Regions from separate parts of the Haemophilus parainfluenzae ATCC 33392 genome, predicted to be linked through region 2. Evidence: riboswitches for the same ligand, from Rfam matches in the RefSeq annotation. Region 2 holds a riboswitch; the other holds the start of a gene.
The links. A riboswitch is a leader RNA that binds a small molecule or an ion and turns the genes downstream of it on or off. The one in region 2 is predicted to bind thiamine pyrophosphate.

Region 1: linked by a shared signal. The riboswitch ahead of RDV53_RS02955 (ABC transporter ATP-binding protein) and the one ahead of thiB (thiamine ABC transporter substrate binding subunit) in region 2 are both predicted to bind thiamine pyrophosphate.

The regions. Positions count from the first base shown of each region.
Region 1 is NZ_CP133470.1:599,839-607,583, forward strand. Features, by position in the region: gene RDV53_RS02920 (MFS transporter) at 1-609, opposite strand, end outside; gene thiE (thiamine phosphate synthase) at 606-1,283, opposite strand; gene thiD (bifunctional hydroxymethylpyrimidine kinase/phosphomethylpyrimidine kinase) at 1,294-2,103, opposite strand; gene thiM (hydroxyethylthiazole kinase) at 2,096-2,890, opposite strand; gene tenA (thiaminase II) at 2,906-3,553, opposite strand; gene RDV53_RS02945 (ABC transporter substrate-binding protein) at 3,563-4,507, opposite strand; gene RDV53_RS02950 (ABC transporter permease) at 4,533-5,270, opposite strand; gene RDV53_RS02955 (ABC transporter ATP-binding protein) at 5,267-5,992, opposite strand; TPP riboswitch at 6,067-6,158, opposite strand; gene RDV53_RS02960 (23S rRNA (adenine(2030)-N(6))-methyltransferase RlmJ) at 6,580-7,425, shown strand; gene psiE (phosphate-starvation-inducible protein PsiE) at 7,461-7,745, opposite strand, start outside.
Region 2 is NZ_CP133470.1:1,468,270-1,476,014, reverse strand. Features, by position in the region: gene thiQ (thiamine ABC transporter ATP-binding protein) at 69-698, opposite strand; gene thiP (thiamine/thiamine pyrophosphate ABC transporter permease ThiP) at 691-2,295, opposite strand; gene thiB (thiamine ABC transporter substrate binding subunit) at 2,301-3,299, opposite strand; TPP riboswitch at 3,335-3,427, opposite strand; gene grxD (Grx4 family monothiol glutaredoxin) at 3,572-3,898, opposite strand; gene RDV53_RS07230 (TPM domain-containing protein) at 3,974-4,774, opposite strand; gene RDV53_RS07225 (TPM domain-containing protein) at 4,767-5,216, opposite strand; gene RDV53_RS07220 (LemA family protein) at 5,226-5,807, opposite strand; gene ompA (porin OmpA) at 5,910-7,010, opposite strand; gene ydiJ (D-2-hydroxyglutarate dehydrogenase YdiJ) at 7,411-7,745, shown strand, end outside.

The DNA.
Region 1 (7,745 bases), 870 kb from region 2:
TCGAACATACAACCCAACGGCAACTAATACAAAAGAGGAAAGAAATGGAATTCGCCATGCCCAGTCAGTCATTGCTGCTTGTCCAAAAAGCGCGGTAATGAGTAAAAAGACACCATTGGCAAGTAGTAATCCTAGAGGAGCGCCTAATTGTGGAAAAGTGCCATACCAACCACGTTTTCCTTCAGGTGCATTTTCGATTGCCACTAATGCAGCGCCGCCCCATTCGCCACCTAAACCAATGCCTTGCCCGATACGGCACAAGCAAAGTAAGATGGTTGCCCATATCCCGATGCTGTCGTAAGTCGGTAATAAGCCGATCACTACGGTTGATATTCCCATTACTAACAGGCTCATAACAAAGGTATTTTTTCTTCCTAAGCGATCGCCAAAATGTCCGAATAATACGGCCCCCAGAGGACGAGCAATAAAAGTCAGTGCTAGTGTGGAAAGTGCAGCAATTTGGCCCGAAAGTGGGTCAGCAGCGTGGAAAAATTGATGATTGAAAACGAGCACTGCAGCCATGGTATAAATATAGTTATCGAAATATTCAATAGCGGTGCCAATCATTGTTGCCATTGCTACACGTTTCAAACTATTTGGCTTATTCAGTGGTTGCATCCGCTTGCTTCCTTTAATGCTTTGGTGCTTGCCTTTATATCTTTGGCTTGACTGATTGCGGTTATTACCGCGATACCATCTGCGCCGTATTTTCGCAACGTTTTCACATGCTCCAATTTCACGCCACCAATAGCTACAAGTGGTTTTGTGATACCTGCTTTTCTCAAGGTTTGAATAAACGCCATTCCTAGAGTAGGTTTAGGATTTTCTTTTGACTGAGTCGGAAAAATTGGACCAATACCGAAATAATCGATTTCAGATAATTCCTCTCCGATTTTGGCTTCGTCTAAACGGTTGACTGACCAACCAATAATGAATGGTTTATGGGTTCTTGCTCGAATCGTTTTTACGGGCGTATCACTTTGCCCAACGTGAATACCATCCGCTTCAATTTCTAAAGCTAAATCAACGTTATCATCGACAATAAATGGCACATTATATCGACGACATAAGTCTCTGCACTTAATGGCTAAGGCTCGTTGTTCTGTTGGAGAATTTTCTAATGAGAATTTGCCTTTATCGCGAAATTGAAAACAGGTAATGCCACCTTCTAAAGCTTGTCTAAGAACAGAAAGCAAGTTATCAGCTGGATTATCACCTAAATGTCGGCAATCTTGTGTGCCTGCTACAAAATAGAGCGGTAAAATTTCTTGAATATTTTTCATCTTTCAATCCTTAAAGGCGACTGTAAGCCCAATGATTAGTCGGTCCATGTCCATGACCAATATTCAATGGGTGAGAAATAGCTGCCGTAATAAAATCTTTGGCTGTTTTGACTGCACTTTTTAACGGCGCCCCTTTGGCTAATTCTGCCGTTAAGCAAGCTGAAAAAGTACAACCTGTGCCATGAGTATGTGGGGTATTGAAACGTGGACTTTCCAAAACAAAAAGTTCACCATCTTGTAAAAGGATCCAATCTTGGCATTGCTGACTTTGTGAATTGAGTGAATGCCCGCCTTTAATAATCACATTCTTCGCACCTTGTTTTTGCAAGTCTAACGCGGCTTGTTGAATGCTGGCTGTATCAGAAATCTTAAAACCAGTTAAAGCTTCTGCCTCAGGAATATTTGGCGTAATCACATCGGCAAGTGGCAATAAATATTTGCTTAGTGCGGAAACCGCTTGTTGTTGCAATAAAGGGGCCCCACCTTTCGCAATCATGACAGGATCGATAACCAATGTGCCGAATGGACGATTTTTTAAGAAATCAGCAACGCATTCAATAATATCTGCTGTGCCAAGCATACCAATTTTGGCACTTGCAATCTGAAAGTCATTTTTGACTGCTTCCAGTTGTGCTTGAATCGTGTTCAGCGGAATTGGGTGAATATCAAATACCCCAAGCGTGTTTTGAGCAGTGACTGCAGTAATCACTGAGGTTCCAAATACACCTTGCATTTGAAAGGTTTTCAAATCTGCTTGAATGCCAGCGCCGCCGCCACTATCCGAACCAGCAATAGTCAATGTTTGTGGAATGTTAGACATATTTCACCTCCGCGTTTTGTTCTATTACATCAGGCATCAAGGTAGCTAATTCATCAAGTAAGCGAATTTGGAACTGACCGACTTGCGTGGTTAAGTTTTTAGCCGCAATCTCCCCTGCAACGGTGTAAGCGGCACAGGCTTCGATTGTTGCTGAAAAATGTTTTCCTTCATCAACGGCTAAAAATGCTGCACATACTGCACTTAATAAACAACCCGATGCAGTGACTTTTGGAAATAGCGGCGTACCATTATGGACTGTAGCCGTTTGTTGTCCATCGCTGATAATATCGATCTCTCCACTAATTAACACCGTACAGTCATAGCGTTGTGCAACACGTTGAGCGACTTTTGGTAGATTCGTTTTCCCTTGCCCCGCATCCACGCCTTTTGCTTGCCAGTCTTCACCTGCAATCGCCGCAAGTTCGCCAGCGTTACCTCGAATTAGGGCAAATTTTACTTCCGCCAATAACTGACGGACTGTTTCTTGTCGGTAACGAGTGGCGCCCACTCCAACCGGGTCAAGCACGACAGGAATTCCTATAGAATTAGCCGTTTTACCCGCTAGTAACATAGCATCTCGTTCTTTACCTATGAGAGTACCGATATTGATGGCTAATGCTTGGCTGATTTTCGGTATTTCAACCATTTCTTCAATATTAGCAGACATCAATGGTGATGCTCCTAAAGCGAGCAAACCATTGGCGCTAAAATTTGCCGCAACAATATTGGTAATATTATGAATCAATGGATTCTGTTCACGAATTTTTGATAAATAAACTGATTTCATTTTACCCCTCCATTTTTATGCTAAATCCAATCCCATTTGCCAAAATCCGATTTCCATTCGAGTGGCAGTGGTAAAAATCTGTTGAATATTAGTTAACTGAGAATCATTAAGTGGCTCACAAAGTGCGGTAAGAAAATCAACCGTTTCTTGTGCCGCTTGTTGATATTCAGGCGATGAATATGCGTCAATCCATGCTTGATAAGGATTGCTTGGTAGTTTTGGATAATTTTCTGTGATGTAGCGGGCGACTTGTGCGTAACCTAAAGCACAAGGCGTAACGGCTGCATATAGCTCTGGTAAGCCGCCCGTCATTCCACAATCAAGCAAGTAGCGTGTATAGGAAATGCATGCCGCACTTTCTGGTGTTTGGAATATTTCCTGCTCACTGATTTTCCATTGACGACAGTAATCCAAATGTAATTGGATTTCTTGGCAAAGAATGTCGAGCGTTTTACGTGGCATTTCCATATCAGTGAAATTTTTTGCCTTGAAGACGCCCAAGGCAAAAGCACGGCTGTAATGGAAAAGATAGATGTAATCTTGTTTTAAATAGTGTTGAAAACAAGCTTTTGGCAAGGTGCCTTTTGCAAGTTGTTGCACAAATTCATGCTCAACATATTGCTTCCAATAAGGTTGCGCTTGCTGAATGAGTTGTTCAATCATCATTTTCCCTTACTGTAATTCGACAGCATAGTCTTTCAATTCAAGTGCTTTTGGAATCAAGCCTTTCTGATGCATAAATTCCGCCATTTGTTGATAACGTTTGGTATCTAATTGGTGAGGTTTGGTTGCTAATAAAGGCAGAGTATCTTTCCATGCTAATTGATTTAATTCCGTATTAAGTTCTTTTGGTTTATAGCTCACAAATGCTTGCCATGCGTCATTTGGGTTGTTTTGTAGGTAGGTTGTAGCTTGTTCAAGTGCGGTCAAAAAATCAGAAATTTTTTTAGAAGCAAGACTGTTTTTGTTAGCCACTAAAATCAATTCATCATAAGCCGGCACACCATATTGTTCTGGGAAAAATGCTAGGCCTTCTTGTTTTTCTAAATGGATCTGATTCAGTTCGAAATTACGGAATGCTCCGATGACAGCATCGACTTGTCCCGTTAAAAGAGAAGGGGAAAGTGACCAATTCACATTTACTAATTTTACGTCTTGATTGCTGAGTCCAATAGAGCGAAGCATTGTGTCGAGCAACACATCTTCAAAACCACTAACTGAATAGCCTACTTTTTTACCTTTCAGATCGGCAAGTGTTTTAATGTTGCTATTTTTAAGTACCACAACACTATTTAATGGGCTGGAAATCAGAGAGCCGACACGCACTAAAGGCAATCCTTCTGCGACTTGTTGATAAAGTTGAGGTTGATAATTAATGGCTAAATCCACTTTTCCTGCTGCAACTAATTTAGGCGGTAATGATGGATCAGCAGGTTCGATAATATCGACGTCTAAGTTATTTTTTTCAAAAAAACCTTTTTGTTGTGCCACGATGATTGCTGCGTGGTCAGGATTCACATACCAATCAAGCATTAAGCTGATTTTCTCTTTTGCTAAGCTGGTAAAACTGGCGGTGAGTCCAATTAAAATACTGAAATAACGGATGATTTTCTTCATTTTTGTCTCCTTGTGTCATGAAGAGTTAAACGTGCCAAATAAAACGGCGTAGTAGCCAATCGATGCTGAAATATAAACAAAGTGAAATTGCCACTAATATCAGCAACGCGGCAAACATTAAATCCACCTGCATACGAGCGTTGGCGTGGATCATTAAATAGCCAAGCCCTTCAGATGAACCCACCCATTCTCCGATTACAGCGCCAATTGGGGCGACAGAAACGGCAATACGAAACCCCGATGCAAATGCGGGTAAAGCGGCTGGTAAACGTACTTTAAGTAATAAACGCCAAGGGGATGGTTTGAATGTTTTGGCGAGATCAATCCAAGCTTGAGGCGTATTGCGTAAGCCATCGTAACAAGCTGCCGTTACAGGGAAATAGATAATGAGAATAGCCATAACAATTTTTGATGGCATTCCATAACCTAGCCAAAGTACGAGTATCGGAGCGATAGCAAAAACAGGAATTGCTTGAGAAATCACTAAAATTGGTAACAGTAAGGACGATGTTTTAGGCGAAAAAGAGAGTAATAGGGCTGATGACAATCCAAAAAGAAAACCCAGTAGCAGCCCTAAGCCAATTTCAATTAAGGTGATTAGTGTATGTTGCCAAAGTAGTTCTGAATGAGAAGTTAATTGCAGCCATACAGCTTGCGGAGAAGGAAATATGTAATGGGGAAAATCACCGAATACACCAATAAGTAGCCAAAGACAAAGCAATATAATTCCAATAAAGAGCGGTTTAAGAAGGCTAAGTTTCATCTTTTTCCCTCTAATAACTCGTTCAATAATTGCTGTTGGAGCATCCACAAATTGTTTTGGTTTAGATCTCGTGGTGCTTTACCTTCAGGTTTTATGACATCGGATAATGCTGATTGATTAGGCTGCGGTGAACGTAATACAAAAATACGTTGGCTTAAGCGTAATGCTTCTTGAGGATCATGGGTAACTAATAACACTGATTTATTTTTTAATAGTTCATAGGCCAAGTTTTGTAATTGGTAACGACTAATCGCATCAAGGGCAGAGAATGGTTCATCAAGTAAAACTAAATCAGCGTTTTGCATTAATACTCGAGCGAGAGCCACTCTTTGTTTTTGCCCTCCAGATAATTGAGCACAGCTTTTATGAAGATGTTCTGACATGCCCACTTGTTCAAGTAATACTTTGGCTTGAATGGTGGTTTTTGCAGATTTATTTCCAAATAGTACGTTTTCTAATTGGACGTTATCAACAATTGAAAGCCAAGGATAAAGGGTATCTTTTTGTGGTAACCATGACACTCGAATATTTGGATGTGAGATGATATTGCCTTGGATTTTCCCTTGTATATCAAGCCCTGCAATTAATCTCAAAAGCGTTGATTTACCTACACCAGAGCAGCCAAGTAAACTGACCCATTCATTCGGTAAAAGGGTTAAATCAAGGTGTTCAAATAGTACTTGCTCTCCAAAAGCAAGACTAAGATCCTGAATATGCACCATAGCATTAACCTAAGGATTAACGACTCAAGGTAACGATATAAAAGGAATGAAAATTGGTATGAAGAATAAGAAAGTATTTTGGCATATTAGTTTCCTACGTCAGTGCTAACTGTTTCAGGTTCACGGGTATCATCTCAGCCACCTTGTGGCACCCCGACTAAAATTTGAAAGGATTTTATATCGCAATTAAGAATAAAACAATAGGAAATGACATTAACTTTAGTTTAGTTTTTTTGTTTAGTCCTCGAGAGTCAATTTAAACAATGAAAATAATAAGTTAAATTATATACTCACTTTTCAAGTGTTATATTCAAATTTCTAGGAATTACATCTTATCTTGTAAAGTAAGACAACAAAAGTATTTATAATAAAAAACTAGATTCTCTATAAGCATATAATATATTATTAACCTTTCAATTTGCTTTCCCATAAGTTGCCGGATCATAAAAAATTCTGTCATCATGAATATCCCCTTGAATTCAAAGCCTTTCAAAGGTTTTAGTGTTTCAAGTGATAATATTTTTTCTACAGAAAAGTTATACCATCATCAATCTTGAGTGTACTTTTCTCATCATAAAGGAGAAACTATGTTAAGTTATCGCCACAGTTTTCATGCTGGCAACCACGCAGATGTGCTTAAACACATTGTATTAATGCTGATTCTAGAAAATCTTTCACTAAAAGAAAAAGGCTTCTACTATCTTGATACCCATTCAGGAGTCGGTCGTTATCGTTTAAGCTCAAATGAATCAGAAAAGACGGGCGAATATAAAGAAGGAATAGGCAGACTTTGGGAAAGAACAGATTTACCCGAAGAAATTACTCGCTATGTGGAAATTATTAAGAAGCTCAATTATGGCGGCAAAGAATTACGCTATTATGCTGGGTCGCCAATGATTGCCGCCCAATTATTGCGTTCACAAGATCGCGCTTTGCTCACCGAATTACATCCGAGCGATTTTCCATTATTGCGCAATAATTTCAAAGAATTTAAGAATATCACCACAAAATCAGAAAATGGTTTCCAACAACTCAAAGCCACGCTTCCACCAAAAGAGCGCCGTGGTTTAGTGCTTATTGATCCACCTTATGAATTAAAAGAAGATTATGATTTGGTGGTGAAAGCGATAGAAGAAGGTTATAAACGCTTTGCGACAGGCACTTATGCCATTTGGTATCCAGTGGTTCTACGCCAACAAACAAAACGCATATTTAAAGGATTAGAAGCGACGGGAATTCGTAAAATATTGAAATTTGAATTGGCAGTTCGCCCTGATAGCGATCAACGTGGTATGACCGCAAGTGGAATGGTGGTGATTAACCCGCCTTGGCAATTAGAACAGCAAATGAAAGCTATTTTGCCTTATTTGACCCAAACTCTTGTCCCTGAAGGTACGGGAAGTTGGACAGTGGAATGGATTGTGCCGGAATAATCCATTCCAAAATCTCGGTCAAAACGACCGCGCTTTTAAATTTTAATTTTATTGGAATACAACACTAAACAAAGTGCAATAACCATAATTAAAATCGCGCCTGCGAATAAGATGGTATCAACGGAGCTCTCATGATTCACGATAATCAGGCGCAACATGGCGGTAATCCCCGCATAAATAAAATATCGCAAAGGAAAGTGATAGCCACTTTTAAAATATTGCACAATAAGACCAATAAAACCGAAATATAAGAAAAACATCACAGCTTGTTCAGCAACATCATAAGGCACTACACTCGATGTATTAAATACCATGATCGC
Region 2 (7,745 bases):
TTTCCTCGTTTAAGCTATGTCGCTTTTATTAAGTTGAGCATATTACTCTGCAATATGATAAAAAGAGATCAGATCACTTTGCCTTGATGAATTTCAATCACTCGATCAATATGCCGTTCAATTTCTTTGGGTTGATGTGTCACCAGTAACATGGTTAGCTTTTTTTCTTCACATAATTGATCCATTAAATCCTGCATTTCAATGCGTAATTTAGGATCAAGGGCAGAAAAAGGCTCATCCAATAATAAAATGGGTTTATCTCGTAGCAAACAGCGTGCCAACGCCACTCGCTGTTTTTGTCCACCTGAAAGTGCGGTCGGTTTTCTCGTTAAAAAATTCTGTAAATTGACCGCCTTTGCGGCTTGTTCTACAAGTGCTTTTTCTTCTGCATTTAAGGCTAAATTCGGTTTTAAACCTAAAGCAATATTCTCTTCCACGGAAAGATGAGTAAAGAGATTATTTTCCTGAAATAACATGGAAACAGGGCGTTCAAAAGGTGCTGTTTTGGTATGATTTTCACCATTGAGCCAAATCTCGCCACTATCGGCATATTCAAATCCGGCAATTAAATTCAGCAAGGTACTTTTTCCTGCGCCACTTTCACCAATGATGGCGATTTTTTCTTGCGCTTGAATCTGTAAATCAAACACCATCGGCATGGATTGATAATTGAAGACTACATTATCTAATTTAATCATTCTGTTCCTTCTGACCTTCAATAAACATAAATAAGCCTAAACATAAGCCCAATAAAATCAATGCCGTCACTGCAGCTTCTTGGCTTCGATATTGCCCGATTTGTTGATAAAGCAAATGAGGCAACGAAGTAAAATCAGGGCTACCAAATAAAGCTATCGCTGTAAAATCGCCGAGTGATAAGGTTGTCGCGAGTGCCAAGGCATATTTCAACGGTGCTTTTAGTAGCGGATATTCAATTAAACGAAAACGCTGCCAGCCTGTAATATTCAGCGATAAACAGAGTTTTTCATAATATTGCATCGATTGATTCATGGGTGTATTAAGAATTTTGATCACAAATGGCAAGGCAGCCAAGGCGTTACAAACAGATACCACTACAAACAAATGTCCTGCTGAAAAATCAATATCTTGTAACCAAAGGAATAAGCCGACTGCTAAAACGATCGTCGGAATGGCTAAAATCATCATTCCACCTGTTAAAATCAAGTGAGCTAATTTAGGATGATATAACCATTGCAGTTGCCGGGAAAGTAACAATAAGAAGAATCCAAATAATACCGATAAAATCCCGGCGGTCGGTGCCATGGTTAATGAATAAGCAAGCGCCTTCCATAATTGTCGATTTTGCCAATAACCAAATAATTGGGTCGCAGACAAACCTTGGAAAATGATATTGAATAAGGGAGTTAGAATAAATAAGCACACCGAGAATAAGACAAAAACATGTCCAAATTTGACCGTACTTGAAACAGGCAAAACCCATCGATAACGTTGCGAAATCTGCGTTTCAGGTGCTTTCGTCCAATATTGTGAAAGTGAAAATAAAGCAAAACAAAACGCAAATTGTACAAGTGCAAAAAGTGCGGCTTTGGGTAAATCAAATTCAAAGAAAATGGCTTGGTAAATCGCGACTTCTAGCGTGCTGTTTTGTGGCCCTCCACCCAGTGCCAACACTATCGTAAAGCTAGTGAAACACAACATAAAAATCAGCACAAAAGCAGACACTATTTGGCTTTTCAAATAAGGCCATTCAATTAAACGGAAAAATGTGAAACCTTTAATATTCAATTGTGCCGCGAGTTGATGCTGTTCGGTCGGTACACTTTGCAAAGCCTGTAAACTCATTCGGGCTGCTAAGGGAATATTAAAAAATAAATGGGCAATGAGAATGCCGCTTAAACCATAAATGGATGGTTTCCACGAAATACCTAAAATTTGCAGCAGTTGAGTTAGCCAACCAGCAGTGCCATAAATACCAATCAAACCGAAAATAGCCAGTAATGCTGGCAAAACAAACGTGAGAGAAAAAATGCGTAAAATGAGCGATTTGCCTTTGAAATCTAAATAGAAAAAAGCACGCGCAAATAACGTTCCAATTACGCTAGAAAGCAAGGCTGACAAGAATGCCTGCCCGACACTAAAGGCGATAACTTGATGCAAATAATCGTCTTTTAAGAAATCAGATAAGGCATAATCACTTCCAACTGAAAAAACCGCAGAAAGTGAAAATCCATAGAGTAAAACGATGAAAAAAATGACCGCACTTCCGCCCAAATAATGGCGAGGACGAAAATGCGGATGTTGCAATAAGCTCATTAATACTACTTAGATAAGGCTTTTTGCCATTGATTGATCCAGCCTTTCAGCTGCTCACTTGTTACCGTTGTGGTATCTAAAATACGCATTGATTTTGCGCGAGAATTAAGCGCATCAATATGACTTTCGATATTGGTCTCTACCACGGGTAACATCACATTATTTTTAGCAATATCCGCTTGAGCTTGCGGTGAAAGTAAGAATCCTAAAAATTCATCAGCACAGGCATTATTGCGGTTAGCGACTTTTGCCGCGACTTCAACTTGTAATACGCTCCCCTCTGCAAATTCCGTTGCCACATAATTGTCTTTTTGTTCAGAAAGAATATGGTAAATCGGTGAAGTATTTACGCTTAAAACCAGATCACCTTCGCCTTTTAAGAAGGCGCCGTAAGATTCCGTCCAACCTTTTGTGACCGTGACAGTATGTTTAGAAAGGGTTTTCCAAGCATTTGCGACATCTGCTGCTGGATAAACGGCATTCATCCAAAGTAATAGACCACGTCCAATACTGCTTGTACGCGGATCTTGATATAACACTTTAAGATCTTGACGCTCAACTAATTCTTTTAAGCTCTTTGGTGGATTAGTCAGTTTATTTTTATCATAAATAAACGCGTATTGTGCATAATCGAATGGTAAGAACGTGTGATTTTCCCATTTAATGGGTAAACGTAACTGGCTTAAATCCACTTTATTTGGCTCAAAAATATTGAGTTTTTGTGCATCCTCAATTTGATAACTATCTAAACCGAGCACTACATCCGCCTTAATTTTTTTACCTTCTAGACGAACACGGTTAAACAAGGTGCCATTATTATCAAAAGCCACATAATTCAGCTTACATTGCGGGAATTGTTGTTCAAAAGCTGCTTTAACTTTTGGTCCTGCGCTCCAATCAGCACTAAATGAATCATAAGTATAAACATCTAATGTTTGAGGAGCTGCTTGTGCGAAAGCGGAAGCGGTAAAAAGTGCGGTTAAAATGGGAAGCGTTTTGTTCATTATGCGTTCTCCTTATTTTTGCATAACGAAACAGCATAATGAGATGATTAGTTTCCTACGCCAGCATTATCTGTTTCAGGTTCACGGGTATTTCTCAGCCATTAATATAGGCACCCCGACTAACGCGACGTAGTCTATCTTAAGGAAATTTAATCAACAAGTTATTTAATTTAAAAATGTTAATCCGATCACACTTTTATATCTGGTTTATCATTTTTTGAGCAAAAGAAAACCTGCTAAAAAGCAGGTTTATCTTGGTAATCTAACGCCAATTAAGCTTGATGTTTAGCCGCTACTTCGCTTAATAAAGTTTGAAGTTCGCCAGCTTGATACATTTCTAAAATAATATCACAACCACCAATTAACTCACCTTCTACCCATAATTGTGGGAAAGTTGGCCAGTTTGCATAAGCCGGTAATTCAGCACGAATATCTGGGTGTTGAAGAATATCAACATAGCCAAAAGGCACTTTGCAATTAATTAATGCTTCAGATGCACGCGCAGAGAAACCACAAGAAGGTAATTTTGGTGAACCTTTCATGTAAATTAAAATTGGATTTTCAGCGATTTGTTTTTTGATTTTGTCTAACGTTTCCATAATGTTCCTTGTTCAAATAAGTCTGAATAGGGCGCTATTCTAGCATAAGATAGAACCTGAGTGAAAGACTTGGTCTTACCAGCTTCCACCTGCTCCACCGCCGCCGAAGCCACCGCCTCCAAAGCCGCCACCAGAAGAACCGCCTCCGCCGAAGCCACCGCCAAATCCACCTCCAAAACCAGAACCGCCTCCACGGCGACGAGAAATCGTACTTTGACGAATGATTTTATTCAGTTGGTCACGTTGACTAGGACTAATATAGACTTCATCTTTGTGATATTGGAATTCACCAAATAATACAATAGCAATAAACGCCAATACCATTAAGAATGGAATGTACTTATCGAAAGCGTCTTCTTCAACTTGTGCCGCATCAAACTCGCCTTTACTTGCTGCAATAATTTGGCTTAAGCCATCATTAATACCTTGCGCATATTGGCCTTGTTTAAATTGTGGCAAAATTGCCGAACGGATGACTTGCGATAAAAAAGCATCTGGCAGTACACCTTCTAAACCTTGTCCAGTTGCGATAAAGACTTTGCGATCATCCTTCGCAATCAGCATCAACACGCCATTGTTCAGATTTTTACGTCCAATGCCCCATTTATCACCTAAAGCAAAAGTATAATCAGCAATTTCATATTCACCGGTTGTCGGAACTAAAACGACAGCGATTTGTGAACTCGTTTCTTTACTATAAGCAATCAGTTTATTTTCTAAAATTTGCTTATGTTCTGATGAAAGTGTGTTGGTGTAATCGTTTATGTAATGGAAAGGATTTGGTGCAGGCGGAAATTCTGCCGCAACAACCATTTGAGCAAAAAAAACAAGGCTAAAAACAACCGCACTTTTCATAAAAGATAAAAGCTTAGTCATTAATAATTACCTCATTAGATAATTCATTCACATCATCAGGCTGAATAGGGAAATGGCGAGATAAAATATCACTGATACGATCAATCGCATCGACAATACCTTGTGTATAAGCTTTTTGTTTAAACTGCTCAATCATTAAATCGCATTGTAACTGCCAATAAGCCACATCAACAAATTGATGAATGCCTTTATCACCTACGATTGCACAGAGATGATTTTTATATCCCACATAAATCAACACGGCATTTTGTGCCGCTGTTTTATGCATTTCCAGTTCATCAAACACTTCTAAAGCACGTTCCATTGCAGACAATTGTGCTGAAGCCTTTGGCACTTTGCGTTCAATATAAACACGTAACTCAGCCGAACTTAAGCTTTCGAGGCGACTAATCGCCGCCTCTATTTGCTTTTTATCTACCGGAATTCTGGAAAAGAATGGCATAGATAAACCTTAGTTAAAGTTTACAGTCGGTGCGTTTTCAGCGCCAGTAGCTGATTTAAAGTAAGGTTTAGCTTTAAAACCAAAAATCATTGCCGCTAATTTAGTTGGGAATTGACGTACTTTTTCATTATAAATACGCGCTGCTTCATTAAATTTATTACGAGCGACATTGATACGGTTTTCTGTACCTTCAAGTTGCGCTTGTAAGTTCATAAAGCCTTCGTTCGCTTTTAATTGTGGGTATTGTTCTACAGTAACAAGTAAACGAGATAATGCTGAGCCTACTTGATTTTGGTTTTGTTGGAATTCGTTTAATTGTTCTTCCGTTAAATTAGACGGATCAATTTTAGTTTGTGTCGCTTTTGCACGCGCTTCGATTACATTGGTTAATGTTTGTTGTTCAAAATTAGCTTGACCTTTTACAGTATTCACTAAGTTTGGAATTAAATCAGCACGACGTTGATAAGATGATTCAACATTTGCCCAAACAGAATCAATTTCAGTTTCTGCTTTTACTAAACCATTGTAGCTAGACATTAAGCCTAAACCTGCAGCAATTGCGATAATAATCAAGATAATCCACTTTTTCATTCAAAAATTCCTTCAATTTATAGGTTTAATTTATATAAGAAAAGACCTAAACCGAAGTTTAGGTCTTCTAATGCTAATCCGTTAATGGATAACTAAATAAAATTATTTAGTACCGTTAACTGCGATTTCAACACGACGGTCTGGTGCTAAACAAGCGATAAGCGCTTTACGACCTTTAACCGCGTCACAAGTAGAACCTGTAACTGGGTTAGCTTTACCGTGACCAACTGCAGAAATGTTTTGAGCTGGAACACCTTTAGCTACTAAGTAGTTAGCTACAGAGTCTGCACGACGTTGTGATAATTTTAAGTTTGGTGCATCTTTACCGATACGGTCTGTATAACCAGCAACAGCTACGTTAGCGTTGTTGATTTGAGCGATTTCACCATAGATACCGTCTAAAGTTGCTTTAGCTTGTGGTTTTAAGTTAGCTTTACCGAAAGCGAAAGTTACATCAGAGCTTAAGTTGAAAGTTTTGCTTACAACTTCAGGTGCAACAACTGGAGCAGCACCTTGACCGAAACGGTAAGATAAACCAGCGTTGATAGAACCGATCCATGGGTTGTAATCTACAGAGCTGTTCTCAGTAGCGCCAGTACGTAATTTACCTACGCGAGCTAACCATTGATATTCAAGACGTAATGCTAACTCTGGTAAAGATGGTAATGCGTATTCAAAACCAGCTGCGAATACCGGAGATACACGTAAGCTGTGCTCACCAGCACCGTGAACGCGTGCACCTTTTGCATTGTACACTTTATAGTCAGAACGAACTAATGCCGCGCCTGCACGACCGTAGAAGTCTAAACCTTCTAAAGCAGAAGTTAAACCACCTAAATCATAGCTACCTTTAACGCTTAAGTGTGCACCATGGTTAGTATGTTTGAAACGAGTAATACCATTGTGTTTGAATTTAGCACGACCAAAATCATCGTAACCTAATTCTACTGCTAAACCAAAGTTATTTTGGTTTAAAATTTGGTAACCACCAAACACACCGTAAGTAACAGAGTTACGATTGTAACCAGTACCGAAACCTAAGCTACGAGGGTTAGTAGCATCAGTGTTAGCTTTGATACCATCGTGGAAAGACGCTTGACCAGCTTTAGCACCTGCATAGAAGGTGTTTGCTTGTGGAGCTGCTTGAGCTACTGAAGCTGCTGCTAAACCAGCAACGACTAATGCGATTGCAGTTTTTTTCATTTTGATGTCCTCTATTTAGTCATCGTTATTAATAAGAAAAGTTTCCTTGTTTATTGTGAACTTTATAAAAAAGAAACACTCTAAACGTTGCTTAACTAGGGTTTTGAATTTGCCCTAACTTATCCTTTTGACAAATTCAATTCCTTTGCCATAGCCAAAGGAACGTTCAAAAGTATGGTTATTATCCTATAAAAACACCAAAGATCAAACTTTTTTTGCCCTTTTTGGTTATTTTATAGACAAACAACCCCTAAAATGAACGTTCATTCACAGAAATTGGATTAATTTTTAACCCGATTTCTATTCTAACAAAAAATATCTTTTGTTGAAATCGACTTTTTTTTGAGCTTCATATATCATCAAATTCACTTTCTTCTCTTTTATATAGGTGAGTGATTTTATGTTGCCCCGTCTTTCTAATGTATCCCAACTTAATGATGTCGTAAGTAATTATCTTCACGAACTCCAAAAACAGCATTTTGAAGGTGATATTGCCTCAAATTATGCTGATCGCTTAAGTCTTGCGACAGATAACAGTGTCTATCAACAACTTCCTCAGGCTATTTTATTCCCTAAATCTGTTGCCGATGTGGTACGCATCACCAAATTAGCCAATAAAGAGAAATATCTTCATCTAACCTTTACACCTCGCGGTGGCGGCACGGGTACCAATGGACAATCTATAAATAACAACATTATTGTCGATCTCTCTCGCCACATGACGAGCATTTTAGA